4 regions of the Corallincola holothuriorum genome follow, and region 2 is predicted to be linked to each of the others. Evidence: riboswitches for the same ligand, from Rfam matches in the RefSeq annotation. Region 2 holds a riboswitch; each other region holds the start of a gene.
The links. A riboswitch is a leader RNA that binds a small molecule or an ion and turns the genes downstream of it on or off. The one in region 2 is predicted to bind cobalamin.
Positions count from the first base shown of each region.

Region 1: it holds a riboswitch for cobalamin, as region 2 does, so the genes downstream of both, nrdD (anaerobic ribonucleoside-triphosphate reductase) here and nrdA (class 1a ribonucleoside-diphosphate reductase subunit alpha) in region 2, are expected to answer to the same signal.
Region 3: it holds a riboswitch for cobalamin, as region 2 does, so the genes downstream of both, DU002_RS04785 (TonB-dependent receptor domain-containing protein) here and nrdA (class 1a ribonucleoside-diphosphate reductase subunit alpha) in region 2, are expected to answer to the same signal.
Region 4: it holds a riboswitch for cobalamin, as region 2 does, so the genes downstream of both, DU002_RS04805 (ABC transporter ATP-binding protein) here and nrdA (class 1a ribonucleoside-diphosphate reductase subunit alpha) in region 2, are expected to answer to the same signal.

Region 1 is NZ_QPID01000002.1:587,039-590,751, reverse strand. Features, by position in the region: gene DU002_RS19340 (hypothetical protein) at 1-54, opposite strand, end outside; gene DU002_RS19420 (RHS repeat-associated core domain-containing protein) at 332-1,102, opposite strand; cobalamin riboswitch at 1,210-1,423, shown strand; gene nrdD (anaerobic ribonucleoside-triphosphate reductase) at 1,580-3,713, shown strand, end outside.
Region 2 is NZ_QPID01000002.1:109,049-112,761, reverse strand. Features, by position in the region: gene nrdA (class 1a ribonucleoside-diphosphate reductase subunit alpha) at 1-1,969, opposite strand, end outside; cobalamin riboswitch at 2,106-2,332, opposite strand; gene DU002_RS03475 (DUF2167 domain-containing protein) at 2,528-3,412, opposite strand; gene DU002_RS03470 (GrxA family glutaredoxin) at 3,682-3,713, opposite strand, start outside.
Region 3 is NZ_QPID01000002.1:422,498-426,210, reverse strand. Features, by position in the region: gene DU002_RS04795 (cobyric acid synthase) at 1-700, shown strand, start outside; gene DU002_RS04790 (cobalamin-binding protein) at 697-1,548, shown strand; cobalamin riboswitch at 1,577-1,717, shown strand; gene DU002_RS04785 (TonB-dependent receptor domain-containing protein) at 1,773-3,635, shown strand.
Region 4 is NZ_QPID01000002.1:426,615-430,327, reverse strand. Features, by position in the region: gene DU002_RS04815 (AEC family transporter) at 1-401, shown strand, start outside; gene DU002_RS04810 (histidine phosphatase family protein) at 422-988, shown strand; cobalamin riboswitch at 1,086-1,261, shown strand; gene DU002_RS04805 (ABC transporter ATP-binding protein) at 1,448-2,272, shown strand; gene DU002_RS04800 (FecCD family ABC transporter permease) at 2,265-3,302, shown strand; gene DU002_RS04795 (cobyric acid synthase) at 3,348-3,713, shown strand, end outside.

The sequences.
Region 1 (3,713 bases), 480 kb from region 2:
ACCATTCTCCCCGAATGAATAAACTATTTCTTTTCCTTCATTACGTTCAACCATTATAACGTTTCCCCAAGCATCGCTAAATATTTCCCGGTCTAGGTCGAAGGTCTTTAGTTGCAAGATATCGTGAGTGTCAAGCAGCCTAACTATAGACAATTGATAGTCAAGACATCTCAACAGAGATTTCCCAGTAAAGTTAATTAAATAAGGAAATCTAAGGGAAAATAGGATAGTCAAAAACAAGATTCCAACGACAAAAATACAGATCTTTAGAAATGTTGACATACCTATCTCACCTTAGAATAGCCTTAAACAGATAATGAAAAACTTTCTACTAGAAAGCTACTCCACCGGCATTGTGAAGTGAACCTGGGTCATAAGTTCGATGTGTCAATTGACCACCTTGAAAGTGATCTTTCATTTGCCAAATCGACTTAATCCATCTCTTATCCTTATATGGTAAAGGTATAGCTACTGCCGAGAGAGGATCTTTACCAGTGTATAGAGAGCCAAAACCGGATACAGTTATGCCTGAAAGATCTCTACTCAGAACTTGTGCCAGGCTTCCATATCCAGGGTCATCAACCGGTGGCGTTGCGCTGTTACACGCTAGCAAATCGATATGGCCTTCTGGAGCCATTTTATCTCGCAGAATATCTGATAACTTCCAGCTTTTTCTTTCGCTATTACTAAGTCTTGCATAGCCGTTAGGGTGAATACTAATACTGCCATTTTCACCGACCATCATAATACCTGGTTTACCATGTTCTAAAAGTGATAATTCATGGACTGATTCATTTTCTAATCCACCTATAAACCCAACAAAATCATTAGCATTCATATAACCATGGTCAGTTCCGTTAACGTTAACTCTTGCATGCCCATTGGGATCAACAAACCCTGTCGGATTCCCCCCAACATACCCATAAGTATTCAACCCACCGTTCAGGCCAATCGGGTCACTCTGAATATACCGCCCAGTGTTGGGGTCATAATCCCGGAAGTAGTTATAATGCAGCCCACTTTCACCGTCATAGTATTGGCCCGGGAAGCGCATATTGAAATAGATCTTCTTGCCATCACCGTCGGGATCCATAGGCAGCATCACATTTTAAATGATTCCTTGGTTTCACCCATCCAAAAGCTTGCCTTCGATCAATGAAACTGTAGTTCACCAAACACCACATCTAGTGCCTTATGCTTTTTACTGCCACTATATATACAGATTGTGGTCCGCACACATGCGCAAGCATGGGGACAATAGGGAATCCGGTGAGAAACCGGAGCTACCCCCGTAACTGTATCTGGTTGGTACGCTGCATCTTCTGTCCATATCTGATGGGCAAAGCCACTGGCTTAGCGCTGGGAAGGCGGCAGTTAACTCAATACCAGAAGCCAGGAGACCTGCCGCAATCACCAATGCCATGCTGGGCGGGGTGCACCAGTGCAACATGAATGATTGGGCGATATGGTCAGCGCTAGTTGATGTTCGCCTACTTATCATGCTGTGACTATTTGCCCTCGCTTACCATCGCCCTACATCAATCTAAGCAGTACAGAATAATAAGTTCAGGAGATGAACATGCAGCAGGTCGTGATTAAACGGGATGGCAGTCGCGCCCCTTTCAACCCCAAACGGATCCAGTTGGCGATACAAAGCGCTTGCGAAGTGGTCGGCATTCGTTCGGCAAAAATAGCTGAGCAGATCACCGAGCAGGTAGCGAGTCAATTAGCACCGCTTTCCGAGTTGCATATCGACGAGATCCAACAAGCTGTGGAAGACAGCTTGATGGCCAGCGAGCAAAAAGCGGTGGCCCGCGCTTACATTGAGTACCGTCACGACCGCGATCTGGCCCGGGAAAAAGCCAGTCACCTGAATCAGGAAATACGCGGCTTAATGGAGCAGAGCGACCTGAATCTGCTGAATGAAAACGCCAATAAAGACAGCAAGGTGATCCCCACCCAGCGCGATCTGTTGGCGGGTATCGTCGCCAAGCATTACTCCCGTCGTCATATTCTGCCAAAGGATGTGGTGAGCGCCCACGACCGGGGAGAGTTGCACTACCATGACCTGGATTACGCGCCGTTTTTTCCGATGTTTAACTGCATGCTGATTGATCTAAAAGGGATGTTAGAGCAAGGCTTTAAGATGGGTAACGCGGAGATCGATACGCCAAAATCGATTGCCACTGCCACGGCGGTTACCGCACAGATCATCGCCCAAGTAGCAAGCCATATCTATGGCGGCACCACGGTCAATCGTATCGATGAGGTACTGGCACCTTATGTCACCGCCAGCTACGAGAAGCACTTGGCGACAGCTGCCGAGTGGCAGGTATCGGATGCCGAGTCGTTCGCCCAAGCGCAAACCGAAAAAGAGTGCCATGACGCGTTTCAGTCATTGGAATATGAGGTGAATACCCTGCACACCGCCAATGGCCAAACGCCGTTTGTGACCTTCGGCTTTGGTTTGGGTGAAAGCTGGCAAGCCAAACTGATCCAACGTTCCATTCTGCAGAACCGTATTGCCGGATTAGGCCGTAATCGCAAAACCGCAGTTTTTCCGAAACTGGTGTTTGTCATTAAAGAGGGCCTTAACCGCAGCCCGCAAGATCCCAACTACGGGATAAAACAGTTGGCCTTGGAGTGTGCCTCGAAGCGCATGTATCCAGATATTTTGAACTACGAGCAAGTGGTGCAAGTCACGGGTTCCTTTAAGACACCGATGGGCTGCCGTAGTTTCTTAGGTCAGTATGAAGAGGACGGCGTGGAGGTTCATGATGGCCGCAACAATCTGGGCGTGGTTAGCCTTAACCTGCCAAGGCTGGCGATGGAAGCTGACGGTAACGAAAAGAACTTTTATCGTTTGCTTGATGACCGCTTACTGTTGGCCAAAAAAGCGCTCGATTCGCGCATCGCCCGCTTGGAAGGTGTCAAGGCACGCGTCGCACCGATCCTTTATATGGAAGGCGCTTGTGGCGTGCGCTTAAAAGCCGATGATGATGTACTGCAACTGTTCAGGAATGGCCGCGCGTCTATTTCCCTCGGCTATATCGGCCTGCATGAAACCATCAACGCACTCTACAACCAGCAACAAACGGCTACCGATGCGCACCCATTCGATGACCAAATGTTGCAGCAAAAAGCGCAAGCGATTGTTGCGCATCTGCGTCTGACGACTGAACGCTGGAAACGGGAAACGGGCTTTGGCTTTAGCTTGTATGCCACCCCCAGTGAGAACCTCTGCAGCCGTTTCTGCCGCTTAGACACCATAGAGTTCGGCATTATTAAAGGGGTAACGGATAAAGGCTATTACACCAATAGCTTTCATCTCGACGTTGAGAAAAATACCAACCCCTATGACAAGCTCGATTTTGAGATGGCCTACCCTGCGATCAGTAATGGCGGCTTTATCTGCTACGGCGAATACCCCAATTTGCAGCATAATCTGCAGGCGCTAGAAGATGTGTGGGATTACAGTTACGATCGCGTGCCCTACTACGGTACTAACACGCCGATAGATGAATGCTACCAGTGTGATTTCACAGGCGAATTTGATTGCACCAGCAAAGGCTTTACCTGTCCTAGCTGCGGCAACCATGATCCAGCCAAGGTATCGGTGACGCGTCGGGTTTGCGGCTATTTAGGCAGCCCAGATGCGCGGCCATTTAATGCTGGCAAGCAGGAAGAGGTAAAACGCCGAGTGAAGCACCTGT
Region 2 (3,713 bases):
CCACCTGCTTCAAGATCCCATCTTTCGATGCTTTAACACTGACAAAGCCTCGCGGGGGTTCAATACCGTTGGTGGCATTACTGATCTGAGAAGAGGTTTCAGAGGGCATCAATGCAGTGAGGGTGGAGTTGCGTAGCCCATCACGCAGAATGTCAGCGCGTAGCCCTTCCCAATCACAATGCAGCGGTTCATCGCAGTAACCATCCACATCTTTTTTGTAGTGATCTATCGGCAATTCGCCTCGGGCATAGGTGGTATCAGCAAAGGCATCACAAGCGCCCTGTTCACGCGCTAATTGGTTAGATGCTTGCAGCAGATGATACTGGATCGCTTCAAAGGTACGGTGGGTCAAACCCAGCGCTGAACCATCAGAATACTTCACGCCGTTTTTGGCCAAATAGTAGGCATAGTTGATCACACCCACACCCAGAGTGCGTCGTTTCAGCGAGCCTTGCTGCGCCGCAGGCACGGGGTAGTTCTGATAGGTCAATAAGCTGTCTAATGCACGCACCAATAGATCGGCAAGTGGGGCTAATTCGTCTAACGACTTAAGCGCACCGAGATTAAATGCCGCCAACGTACAAAGCGCGATTTCGCCCTCTTTGTCATTAATATCCTGCAGTGGCGTTGTAGGTAGCGCGATCTCAAGACACAGGTTAGATTGACGTATCGGCGCTTTAGCCGGGTCAAACGGACTATGGGTATTACAGTGGTCAACATTCTGAATGTAGATACGGCCCGTTGACGCTCGCTCTTGTAATAAGCGAGAAAACAGCTCAACGGCTTTAATGGTTTTCTTGCGAACGTTGGTGTCTTGCTCGTATTGCTGATAGAGCTTTTCGAACTCATCCTGATCAGCAAAAAACGCCTCGTATAGCCCCGGTACATCTGACGGACTGAACAGTGAAATGTCCGCATTTTTTAGCAGACGTTGGTACATCAGCCGATTAAGCTGTACACCATAATCCAGATGCCGAACCCGATTCTCTTCCACACCGCGGTTGTTTTTAAGTACCAGCAACTCTTCTGCTTCTAAATGCCAAAGCGGGTAAAACAGCGTCGCAGCACCGCCACGAACACCGCCCTGAGAGCAGCATTTCACCGCCGTTTGGAAGTGCTTAAAGAATGGAATACAACCGGTATGATTGGCCTCACCCCCTCGGATAGATGAACCAAGCGCGCGAATACGTCCGGCATTAATACCAATACCCGCACGCTGACTGACATAGCGCACAATCGCAGAGGTGGTGGCGTTAATAGAATCCAGCGAATCACCGCATTCAATCAACACGCAAGAGCTGAACTGGCGAGTTGGCGTACGCACGCCCGCCATAATCGGCGTTGGCAAAGAGATTTTGAACGTAGACACCGCATCATAAAAGCGACGTACATAATCCAGACGAATGGACCTGTCGTAGTTAGCAAACAAACACGCACCGATCAGCAGATAGAGAAACTGCGGGCTTTCGTAGAACTCTCCTTTCACCCTGTCTTGAACCAGGTATTTACCTTCCAGCTGCTTCACGGCAGCGTAAGCAAAGTCCAAGTCCCGTTGGTGGTCGATAAAACCATCCATCAGGGCGAACTCTTCCATGCTGTAATCCGTTAGTAGCTGGGCATCGTAACGTTGCAGATCCACCAACCGACCCACGTGCTGGTATAGCGAAGGCGGCGTGTATTGGCCATAGGCTTTTTTACGCAGATGAAAGATGTTCAGCCGGGCAGCCAGATATTGATAATCAGGTGTCTCTTCCGAGATCAGATCCGCCGCAGACTTAATCAATGTTTCATGAATATCTGACGTGGTAATTCCGTCGTGAAATTGCAGATGTGCTCTAAGCTCGACTTGAGATACAGAGACAGTATCAAGCCCTTCTGCCGCCCAGGTGAGTACCTTATGGATCTTATCCAGATCGAGCGGTTCATGGCGGCCATCACGTTTGGCAATTGAGATATTTTTGTTATTCACCTTGTCGAACTCCGTAGCGACAAGGCAGGGGAAGGTATGACGCCAGCCATGCTAGCGTTCAGGCGAACAGCCGGGCATGGTCGAGCCACACACCGGATCACCCCGCCCGATGTTTGACGAATCAGTTAGTTGGTGCGAAAAACACACCGCGACGGCAGGTCTCCTGGCTTGTGCGTCTTCGCCTTGACTCGCCTTCCCGGAATCTCATTCCAGTGGCTATTGAGCGTGGCTCTGCACTTACAGTTGCGGGGGCAGCTGCGGAATTATTAGCGAAAAAAACACCACTAATTCACCGCATTCCCTATTAATCCGTGGACATTCTATTGAAGAAGCCCTTGGGAACCGTTCGGCACATATAGTGGTTCAAGAATTGATTTACGTCAACATATAGTGTTTAAAAGGTGATTTGATATACAGAAGTTAAATAAAAAATGAGCATTACAAATGCAAAAATTAGATTTGCTCAATGCTCTCCATTCGGAGAGCATCAACTCACGCTAGGTGTTGACCCCAATATCCCCGTCGGCGACGCAAGGTTTACAGGGTAACCTTCAAAAACTAATTTTTCTTACCCGTGATAGCGCGGAATATGCCACCAATGGCAACTAAAGCCAGCCACCAAAACTTTTTCAACAGCAGCAAAAAACCGGCAATAGCACCCGTTTTCGCCGCCAGTTTGCCGGCAACAAGCGCACCTAAGCCATAAGCTGCTACCTCATCATAGGTGGGGTCAAAATCTTCGTAACGATGACCATCAACGAAGTTCACCATCGCCAGTACGCTATCTAAACTGCCATTGATCTGATCAAGTTGGTTCATACCAGCAACAAAATTCATCTCCAGCACGCCTTTGCGACCTAAGCTGCGGATGCTGTAGTTCAGGGTATGATTGGGATCGTGGTCAAACTCCAGCTCTTTCGCCCAATAGAGTTGATGACGACTTTTGTCGTAGTAAGGTCGAGCTGCCCAACCGACTAAATCAATTGAGCCATAACCTGCTGCTTCGCGCTCACCGCTCTCTGACCGGGTATCCGCCTGCATCTCTTCTAACAGTTCGTCATAATCAATGTTGTAGGCATCTTCATCAGAAACATAACCATCTTCTTCAAATGAGATGACAACCGCCCAGGAATCCTCGTCCAGCGGAGTCTGCCCAGCAGGCAATAACATCCCTAAAGCGCCAGTGCCTGGCGGGTTTCCCCAAGCCTCGCTGAGCACACGCTCGGCATCTTGCGGGTCGAGATAATAGAAATCATCCGACACATGAAGTCGAGCCATACTGCCCGGCAACAGGATCTCGCCGGTTTGCGGATCCAGCGATGATAAGAACTCCGAAGACCATGCCAGATAAGCCTGATCTTCAGCACTCAACATCTCATCTTGAGCAAGCAAAGTGCAGGGTAAAACAGATGCAATAAAACAGAGGGCGGGTATCAATCTCATTTTCAATTCCTTTTTAAAACAGCGAGACAGAAATAGGGTGCCTAAACCCTTAAGTGGATGTTCTGACTAAACAAAAAGCGATGACAATTAGCCACCTGCAGTCGTTTATGCAGCGCAAAACAGGTTAAATTTACCGCAAGAACATGCTAATTAATCTGATTAAAGATAAGAAGTGGGTGTTTTAAGCCTGCTTTTCTAGCAAGAGAACTGGCAAGTGCGATAAATAGAGGGAGAAAACTCCCTCTGCAAGATAGGTATGGCGGGAAAGCCTACTGCAAATGCTCTTTGGCATAGGCATCAA
Region 3 (3,713 bases), 310 kb from region 2:
TACCGATCTGGATCCCCTGCGCTTAAACCCTGCCGTCGACCTTATCTGGATAAAAATGGGGGATGCCATGCCTGCGGCAGATCTGGTGATCCTACCCGGCAGCAAATGCGTGCGTGACGATCTGGCTTTTTTACGTCAGCAAGGGTGGGATAAGGCGATCGATAAACACCTGCGCTACGGCGGTAAAGTGCTAGGGATCTGTGGTGGCTTCCAGATGTTGGGACAACATATTGCAGATCCCAACGGCATAGAAAGTTCCCCAGGAACGAGTGCTGGCTTGGGTTACCTGAAACTGGAGACAATCCTGACGACAGCTAAAACCCTGGAAAACCGCTCAGGGCAGCTGCAACTCGACGAACATCAGGCAGCAGTAAAGGGGTATGAAATACACGCAGGTGATAGCCAAGGGGCAGCGCTTTCAAGACCACTGATGACACTCAATGGTCAACCGGAAGGGGCGATCGATGAGGATAATCAGATCATCGGCAGCTACCTGCACGGATTACTCGATCACCCAGCCGCCTGTGCCGCCGTACTCTCCTGGGTTTGTGGTCACACGCTGGCCACGGTAGATGTTGATACACTGCGCGACCAGGAACTTAATAAACTTGCCGACGCCTTCGAAACACATTTAGATTTAACCCGGTTCAACAGCTTCCTTTCCATTGACACACCAAGCCTTCAGGGAACGAACAGATGATAAAAACAACACTGGCTCTATTGGCCATCTCCACATTTTCACTCACCGCCTATGCCGCGACGCCACAGCGCATTATCGCCCTGTCTCCCCACGCAGTTGAGATGCTCTATGCCATCGGTGCCGGCGATAAGATCATCGCCACAACAGAGTATGCAGATTACCCGGAAGATGCATTATCGATCCCTCGTATTGGTGGCTATCACGGCATACAGCTCGATCGGGTGATAGAACTAAAGCCCGATCTCATCGTGGTATGGCAAGGTGGAAATCAGCCCGGTGATATCGAACAACTCAAGCGTATGGGTTATCCCATCTACCACAGCGAACCGAGCAAGCTGGAAGAGGTTGCCAACGAAATGGAGCAGCTTGGCGAGATGCTTGGCTATCAAGAGCAAGCGCATGCAGCGGCGACCGCCTACCGCCAACGCATGCTGGGACTAAGACGAGCCTACAAAAACCAACCGCCAATCAAGGTGTTCTATCAGCTATGGGGCACCCCGTTAATGAGCGTGTCGAAACAGAGCTGGATCCATCAAATGATCGACCATTGTGGCGGTGTCAATGTAATGGCCGAGGCGAAAACAGCCTACCCGCAAGTCAGCTTAGAGCAAGTTCTACTGAGCGAAGCCCAGGTGATCGTGCACCCAGATGATCACGGCAGTAACAGCGCGACCGATTTCGATTGGCAAGCTTGGCAGGAACTGCCAGCCGTAAAACATCAACAGATCTATGGTATTGATGCTGATCTTTTGCATCGCTTCTCACCTCGTGCGCTGGATGGCATGCACAAGCTGTGTGAATCACTGATGACGGCACGCAGCCGTTACACAGTAAAAGGCGACGAATAAAGAGAAGAATTCAATCGATTAGAAAATCGGTTAAACAACAGGTTTGGGCGACACAGTTTCAGCCACTGATGTCATTCGGGAAGCCGGTGAAAATCCGGCACTGCCCCCGCAACGGTAACTGAGATCGATGATCACAGAGTCCGGAACCGACCCAAGCTATTTTGCGGCAGGTAAGCCGTTACACATTGAACCTGACGCGGAGGGCGTCATTTATGAGGAAAACAATGCACAACACGTTTCGAACCACAACAAACAAAACCCCTTGGTACCAGGTTTGTCTGCTAACACTGGGCGGTATTATCAGCAATCATGCGGTGGCAGACGAAGTGCTGCCAACGGACGAACAACCCGTTGAACACATCATAGTCACCGCCAGTCGAACACCACAAAATGTGGATCAGGTGATGGCCTCGGTCGAAGTGATCACCCGTGATGAGATAGACAAGCTGCAACCAAAATCACTGGCCGATCTATTAGCCACTGTCGCCGGTTTGGACGTTGCCCGGCAAGGGGGCGCAGGTCAACAAACCTCGTTGTTTACCCGCGGTACCGGCTCTGACCAAACTCTGATCCTGATCGATGGCGTTCGCAGTGGTTCCGCTACCCTTGGCAACAAAGCGATCGAGAACTTGCCCATGGCACAGATCGAACGTGTCGAGGTGGTGAAAGGGCCAAGAGCCTCGATGTGGGGATCCGATGCGATTGGCGGCGTGATCAATATTTTTACCCGTCGCATGAGTGCAGGTGAATATCAGTTAGGTGCCGAAACCGGCAGCGACTCATACGTCAGCGGTGATGGTCAGATAGGTGTTGGCTACGATGCTGGTACCACCACCATCAGCCTGAGCGCCGAAGATAGCCGTGGCTTTGATGCCCGTGAAGATACAGAGTTTGACGACGACGGTTACGATCGCTTATCTGCCGCGATCCGCGGTGATTATCGCGTCAACGAGCAGATCGTCGTTGACTGGATAGGCCAGGTTGATGATGGCAGCAACGACTATGACAACAGCTACGGTGCCAACAAGAATGATTACGATAATTACCTTTGGCAACTGCGAGGTAATTACCAAACAGAACAATGGCTAAGTACCTTCGCCTTCTCCCAAACTCGGGATTACAACAAGAACTATGGCAACGGTATTGCCAAAGGCGACGGCGACTTCTTTGAAACACGTCGTAAGCAAGTAAGCTGGGTTAACCACTATCAGCTATACAACCCGTTCACGGTTTCTGCCGGTGTTGATTTTTATCGCGAAGATATCAACGCCAACACCGACTATGAGGAAGATTCCCGCGACGTATCGGCGATCTTTGGCAACGCCCTGTTTCAAGATCAAAAGTGGATCGCAGAAGCAGCCATTCGCTACGATGATGTCGAAAATATCGACTCAGAAACCACTTACAATGCCAGCATCGGCTATAACGTGACAGACAAACTGCTGGTAGCGCTCAATGCAGGGCACAGCTTCAAGGCACCGACTTTTAATGATCTTTATTATCCGGAGTCATTTGGTTCGAAAGGCAATCCAGATCTAACCTCTGAAACTGCCGACAGTTATGAACTCTTGCTGCGTTCAAGCTATGCCGGCATCAAAGTGACCGCCAGTCTCTACTACACAGAGATAGACGACCTCATCGAATGGGTCTGTGACGAATTCTGGAACTGCAGTCCAGAGAACATCAACGAAGTGAAGATCACCGGCGGAGAATCCACTGTTAACTTCAGTACAGCCGGACTCGATCACCGAGCCACCTTGAGCTACGTTGATGCAGAAGATCAGGCCACAGGCTCACAATTAATTCGTCGCGCTCGGAAAACAGCCAGTTATCAGGTGAGTTATGATTGGCAAGATTTTGAGCTGTTAGGCCAGTATGAGTATCACGGTGAGCGTAGCGATGCCGGGCAGCGTTTAGATGACTATCAGCTAGTCAATATCGCTCTAGCATATTATGTCACGCCGAGCTGGACCATACGGGCGAAAGCCAACAACCTGTTCGATGAAACCTACCAAAATGTGCTGGGCTACAACACCCCTGGCAGTGAGTATTTTGTCGGCGTCTCGTATCGCGGCTTTTCACTGTAATTAGCAGTGTTCGCTATATAGCTACAGAATGAACGGGCCAGATAGTGGCCCGTTTTTTTCGCTAATATACCTGACCAT
Region 4 (3,713 bases), 320 kb from region 2:
CCAACGGCATGGGGCTGATGCTACCAAAACCAATTCAGCAACTTCTTAGCTGGCTTGGGGACGCCGCGATCCCCTGCTCCTTGTTGGTATTAGGGATCGCTATCAGCAAATACTCCCTAACAGGACTCGGACCACGGGTGCTAATTATGAGCTTGCTCAAAGTCGGCTTAATGCCGGTACTGGTATGGTGGTCGGTAACTTTCCTATGGCAGCTCGATTTTTTAGACGGTGCTGTTGCCGTGCTACTGGCAGCAACGCCGGTCGGAGTCAATGCTTACGCCTTCGCCCACCAGCATCAGCAAAGCGAAGCTGAAGTGGCAGCCGCTGTGCTTTTGTCTACGATAGTAGCAAGCATCAGTATGAGTGCTTGGCTGGCGTGGATGCTGTTACCAAATACCTGACAGGGGGTCAGTGCTTACTCATGGCAACGACAGATATCTACTTGGTGCGGCACGGTGAGACAACATGGAACCAAACACATCGACTGCAAGGTCACTTAGACAGCCCCTTGACTCAGCGCGGCAAACAGCAAGCAAAACAAGCTGCTGAGCTGCTGAAAACCACCTGTTTAGCTGCAGTGTATAGCAGTGACTTAGCCCGCTGCAGTCATACCGCTCAATGCATAGCTGCGCAACATAAACTGCCCTTGACCACGCTCAGCGGACTCAGAGAGCGCCATTTTGGCCCACTGCAAGGGATGCAGCTGACCGATATGGATCATCATCAGTTAGCACTATGTAATCTGCATGTGGATGGCTCTCCCGATGCTGCTCCGCTCGGCGGCGAAAGTGTCAGAGAGGTCTGGCAACGTAGCCAAAATACTCTCGCTGAAATCGTCAAGCCTCATGTGAATCAAGCCATAGTTGTCGTCACCCATGGTTCGGTTTTGGCTATTTTGTTACAAGGCCTGGCCGCTAAACCACTGCATCCGGTGCGCACCGGATATTATGAGAATGGCGCTGTCGTTGGCTTACAGTGGCAACACTGAGTCAGCACACGGTTCATACCTGTTAATAACTTGTTGTCTCCAGCAATATGCCGGATAATCTCGCCACCAATTCGTTGTGGCTAAGTAAGCGATCGATAACCACAGCGGTAACGATGGTGCCATACAGGCTTAAAAGGGAACGCGGTGCAAAACCGCGGCTGTACCCGCAACTGTAAACAGAACGCTGCACACTCGCCACTGACCTCCAAGGGTTGGGAAGGCGTGCAGTCAGAAGCTGTGAGCCAGGAGACCTGCCATCCGTTAAAACTGAACCTTGTATCACGCAATAGCGTGATAACACCTGAGCGGGTTACTCAGGGCAGTGTTTACCGGAACCAGATCTATAGCTTTCAATTCCGGTCAACCCGCCTAAAAATCCGCGCTCAATAATGGAAGCAATGTGGCGCATATCCAAGCTAAACATCTGTATCGACCTCAGCATCACAGGCGATACCACTGATGCCCAATCAAGAGCAACCGCTGGTGCAGGTGGACGCCCTTGGCTGGCAAGCTGATGGTCGCCATATTCTGCAACAGATAGATTTCCAGATTAGCCGTGGCACATTTGTTGGCTTGATCGGGCCAAATGGCGCAGGCAAATCCAGCTTGCTACGATGTCTATATAGAGTAAATAAACCATCCAGCGGTCAAGTACGCCTTAACGGTCAGAATTTATGGCAGCACTCGGCGCGCACCGTTGCGCAGCAAGTGGCTGTGGTACTGCAAGAAACCACCGGTAACTTCGGCTTGCGATTGCGTGATGTGGTACGGATGGGGTTAACTCCCCATAAAGCCGCATTTGCATTGGATAGCCACCATGATCTGCAACTGGTCGATGATGCCATTGAACAGGTGGGTTTAACGGCATTAGCACAGCAGCCCTTTGAACATCTGTCTGGGGGCGAGAAACAGCGCGCGCTGATCGCCCGCGCTATTGTGCAGCGTCCTAAGCTGTTGCTGATGGACGAACCAACCAATCATCTCGATGTGCGTTATCAAATTCAGGTATTGGAGCTAGCCAAACACTTGGGCATCACTGTGATCGCATCGATCCACGATCTGAATTTGGCCAGCGCCTTTTGTGATCAGCTGTTGTTGATCGATCAGGGCAAACTGATTGGCCAAGGAACCCCTGACGAAATATTAACCGAACGCATGCTCGGTGAGGTATTTGGAGTCTGCAGCAGTATCGATCAACACCCGGACCATGGTCACCCGCGCATTACCTACCACTATGGCTACTTAACCGCAAACAATAAGCCACCGGGAGGTGACCATGCCTGAGCAGTTATGGCAACGGCCCGCCTTTCGCTGGTTGGTAATAATGGCGCTACTGCTATTTGCATTAGCAACACCGCTGTTCGCAGCCAGCTTCGGCGCTGCCCAGATCGATGCAGCAGATGTGTGGCATGCTCTGTGCCATCATTTGGGGGGCAGTTGTGATGTCAGCGCGATCAAACAGCGTATCGTTATCGATATTCGCTTACCTCGGGTCATTTTGGCCTTTGTTGCCGGCGCGGGGCTAGCACTGTCTGGAGCGGTATTACAAACCGTCACTCGTAACCCGTTAGCTGACCCCTACCTATTCGGCATCTCTTCTGGGGCTTCGCTGGGGGCAGTGATCGTCATTGCTGTTCTAGGTATAGGCCATGGCATCGGTCTCCCCTTGGGGGCCTTTTGTGGCAGTGCTCTGGCCGTTATCTTAGTGATGGCGATGAGCAGTCGCTCCGGTCCGGGACAAGTGGAGCGCATGCTACTGGCGGGCGTGGCCACCTCATTTATGCTCAGTGCCATGACCAGCTTGGCACTCTACACCAGCGATCCTCAGGCCACCGCATCGGTGCTGTTTTGGACCTTAGGCAGTTTTACCCGCGCCAGCTGGGATAATATATGGCTGCCGGTCGTTGTCACCAGCAGCTGCTTACTGCTTTTTATCGGCTTCAGCCGGCAGTTAAACGCCATTTTAGCGGGCGAAGAGAGCGCACGAACCTTAGGTGTCAATGTCGCCCGCCTGCGCGTGGTGATGTTGCTGCTCAGCTCCTTAATCACTGCCACACTGGTGGCCTATTGCGGTGGCATCGCCTTTGTCGGCCTGATGATCCCTCACCTGGTACGCATGTTACTAGGCGTTAATGTACTGCGCAGCCTGCTAGCCACTTGCTTGGCCGGGGGACTATTTATGGTTTGGATCGATGTGCTGGCGCGTAAACTGCTACCGGGGCAAGAACTGCCTGTCGGCGTTATCACCTCGGCACTCGGTAGCCTGTTTTTCCTGATTATTTTACGTCGCCGCAGCGCAGGCATGGGGAGTTAGGCTTTGACCACCAGACAATCCTTCTCTGCCCCAGCCCCAACACTGATGGTGCAGGGGACGACATCGGACGCAGGCAAAAGCATCACTGTCGCAGGGCTTTGTCGCCTGTTTCAGCGGGCAGGCGTCAAGGTCGCGCCATTTAAACCACAAAATATGGCGCTCAACAGTGCTGTCACCGCCGATGGTGGTGAAATAGGTCGCGCGCAAGCGTTGCAAGCAGAAGCCTGCAAGCTTGCTGCTCATACCGACTTTAACCCGGTGTTGCTAAAGCCCAATACGGATATCGGCGCCCAGGTGATCATTCACGGCCATCCGGTTGCAGATATGGATGCCACTGATTACCACCAGTATAAAACCGTGGCTATGTCTGCGGTGCTGAGTTCATATCAGCGATTGGCTGAGCAGTATGAA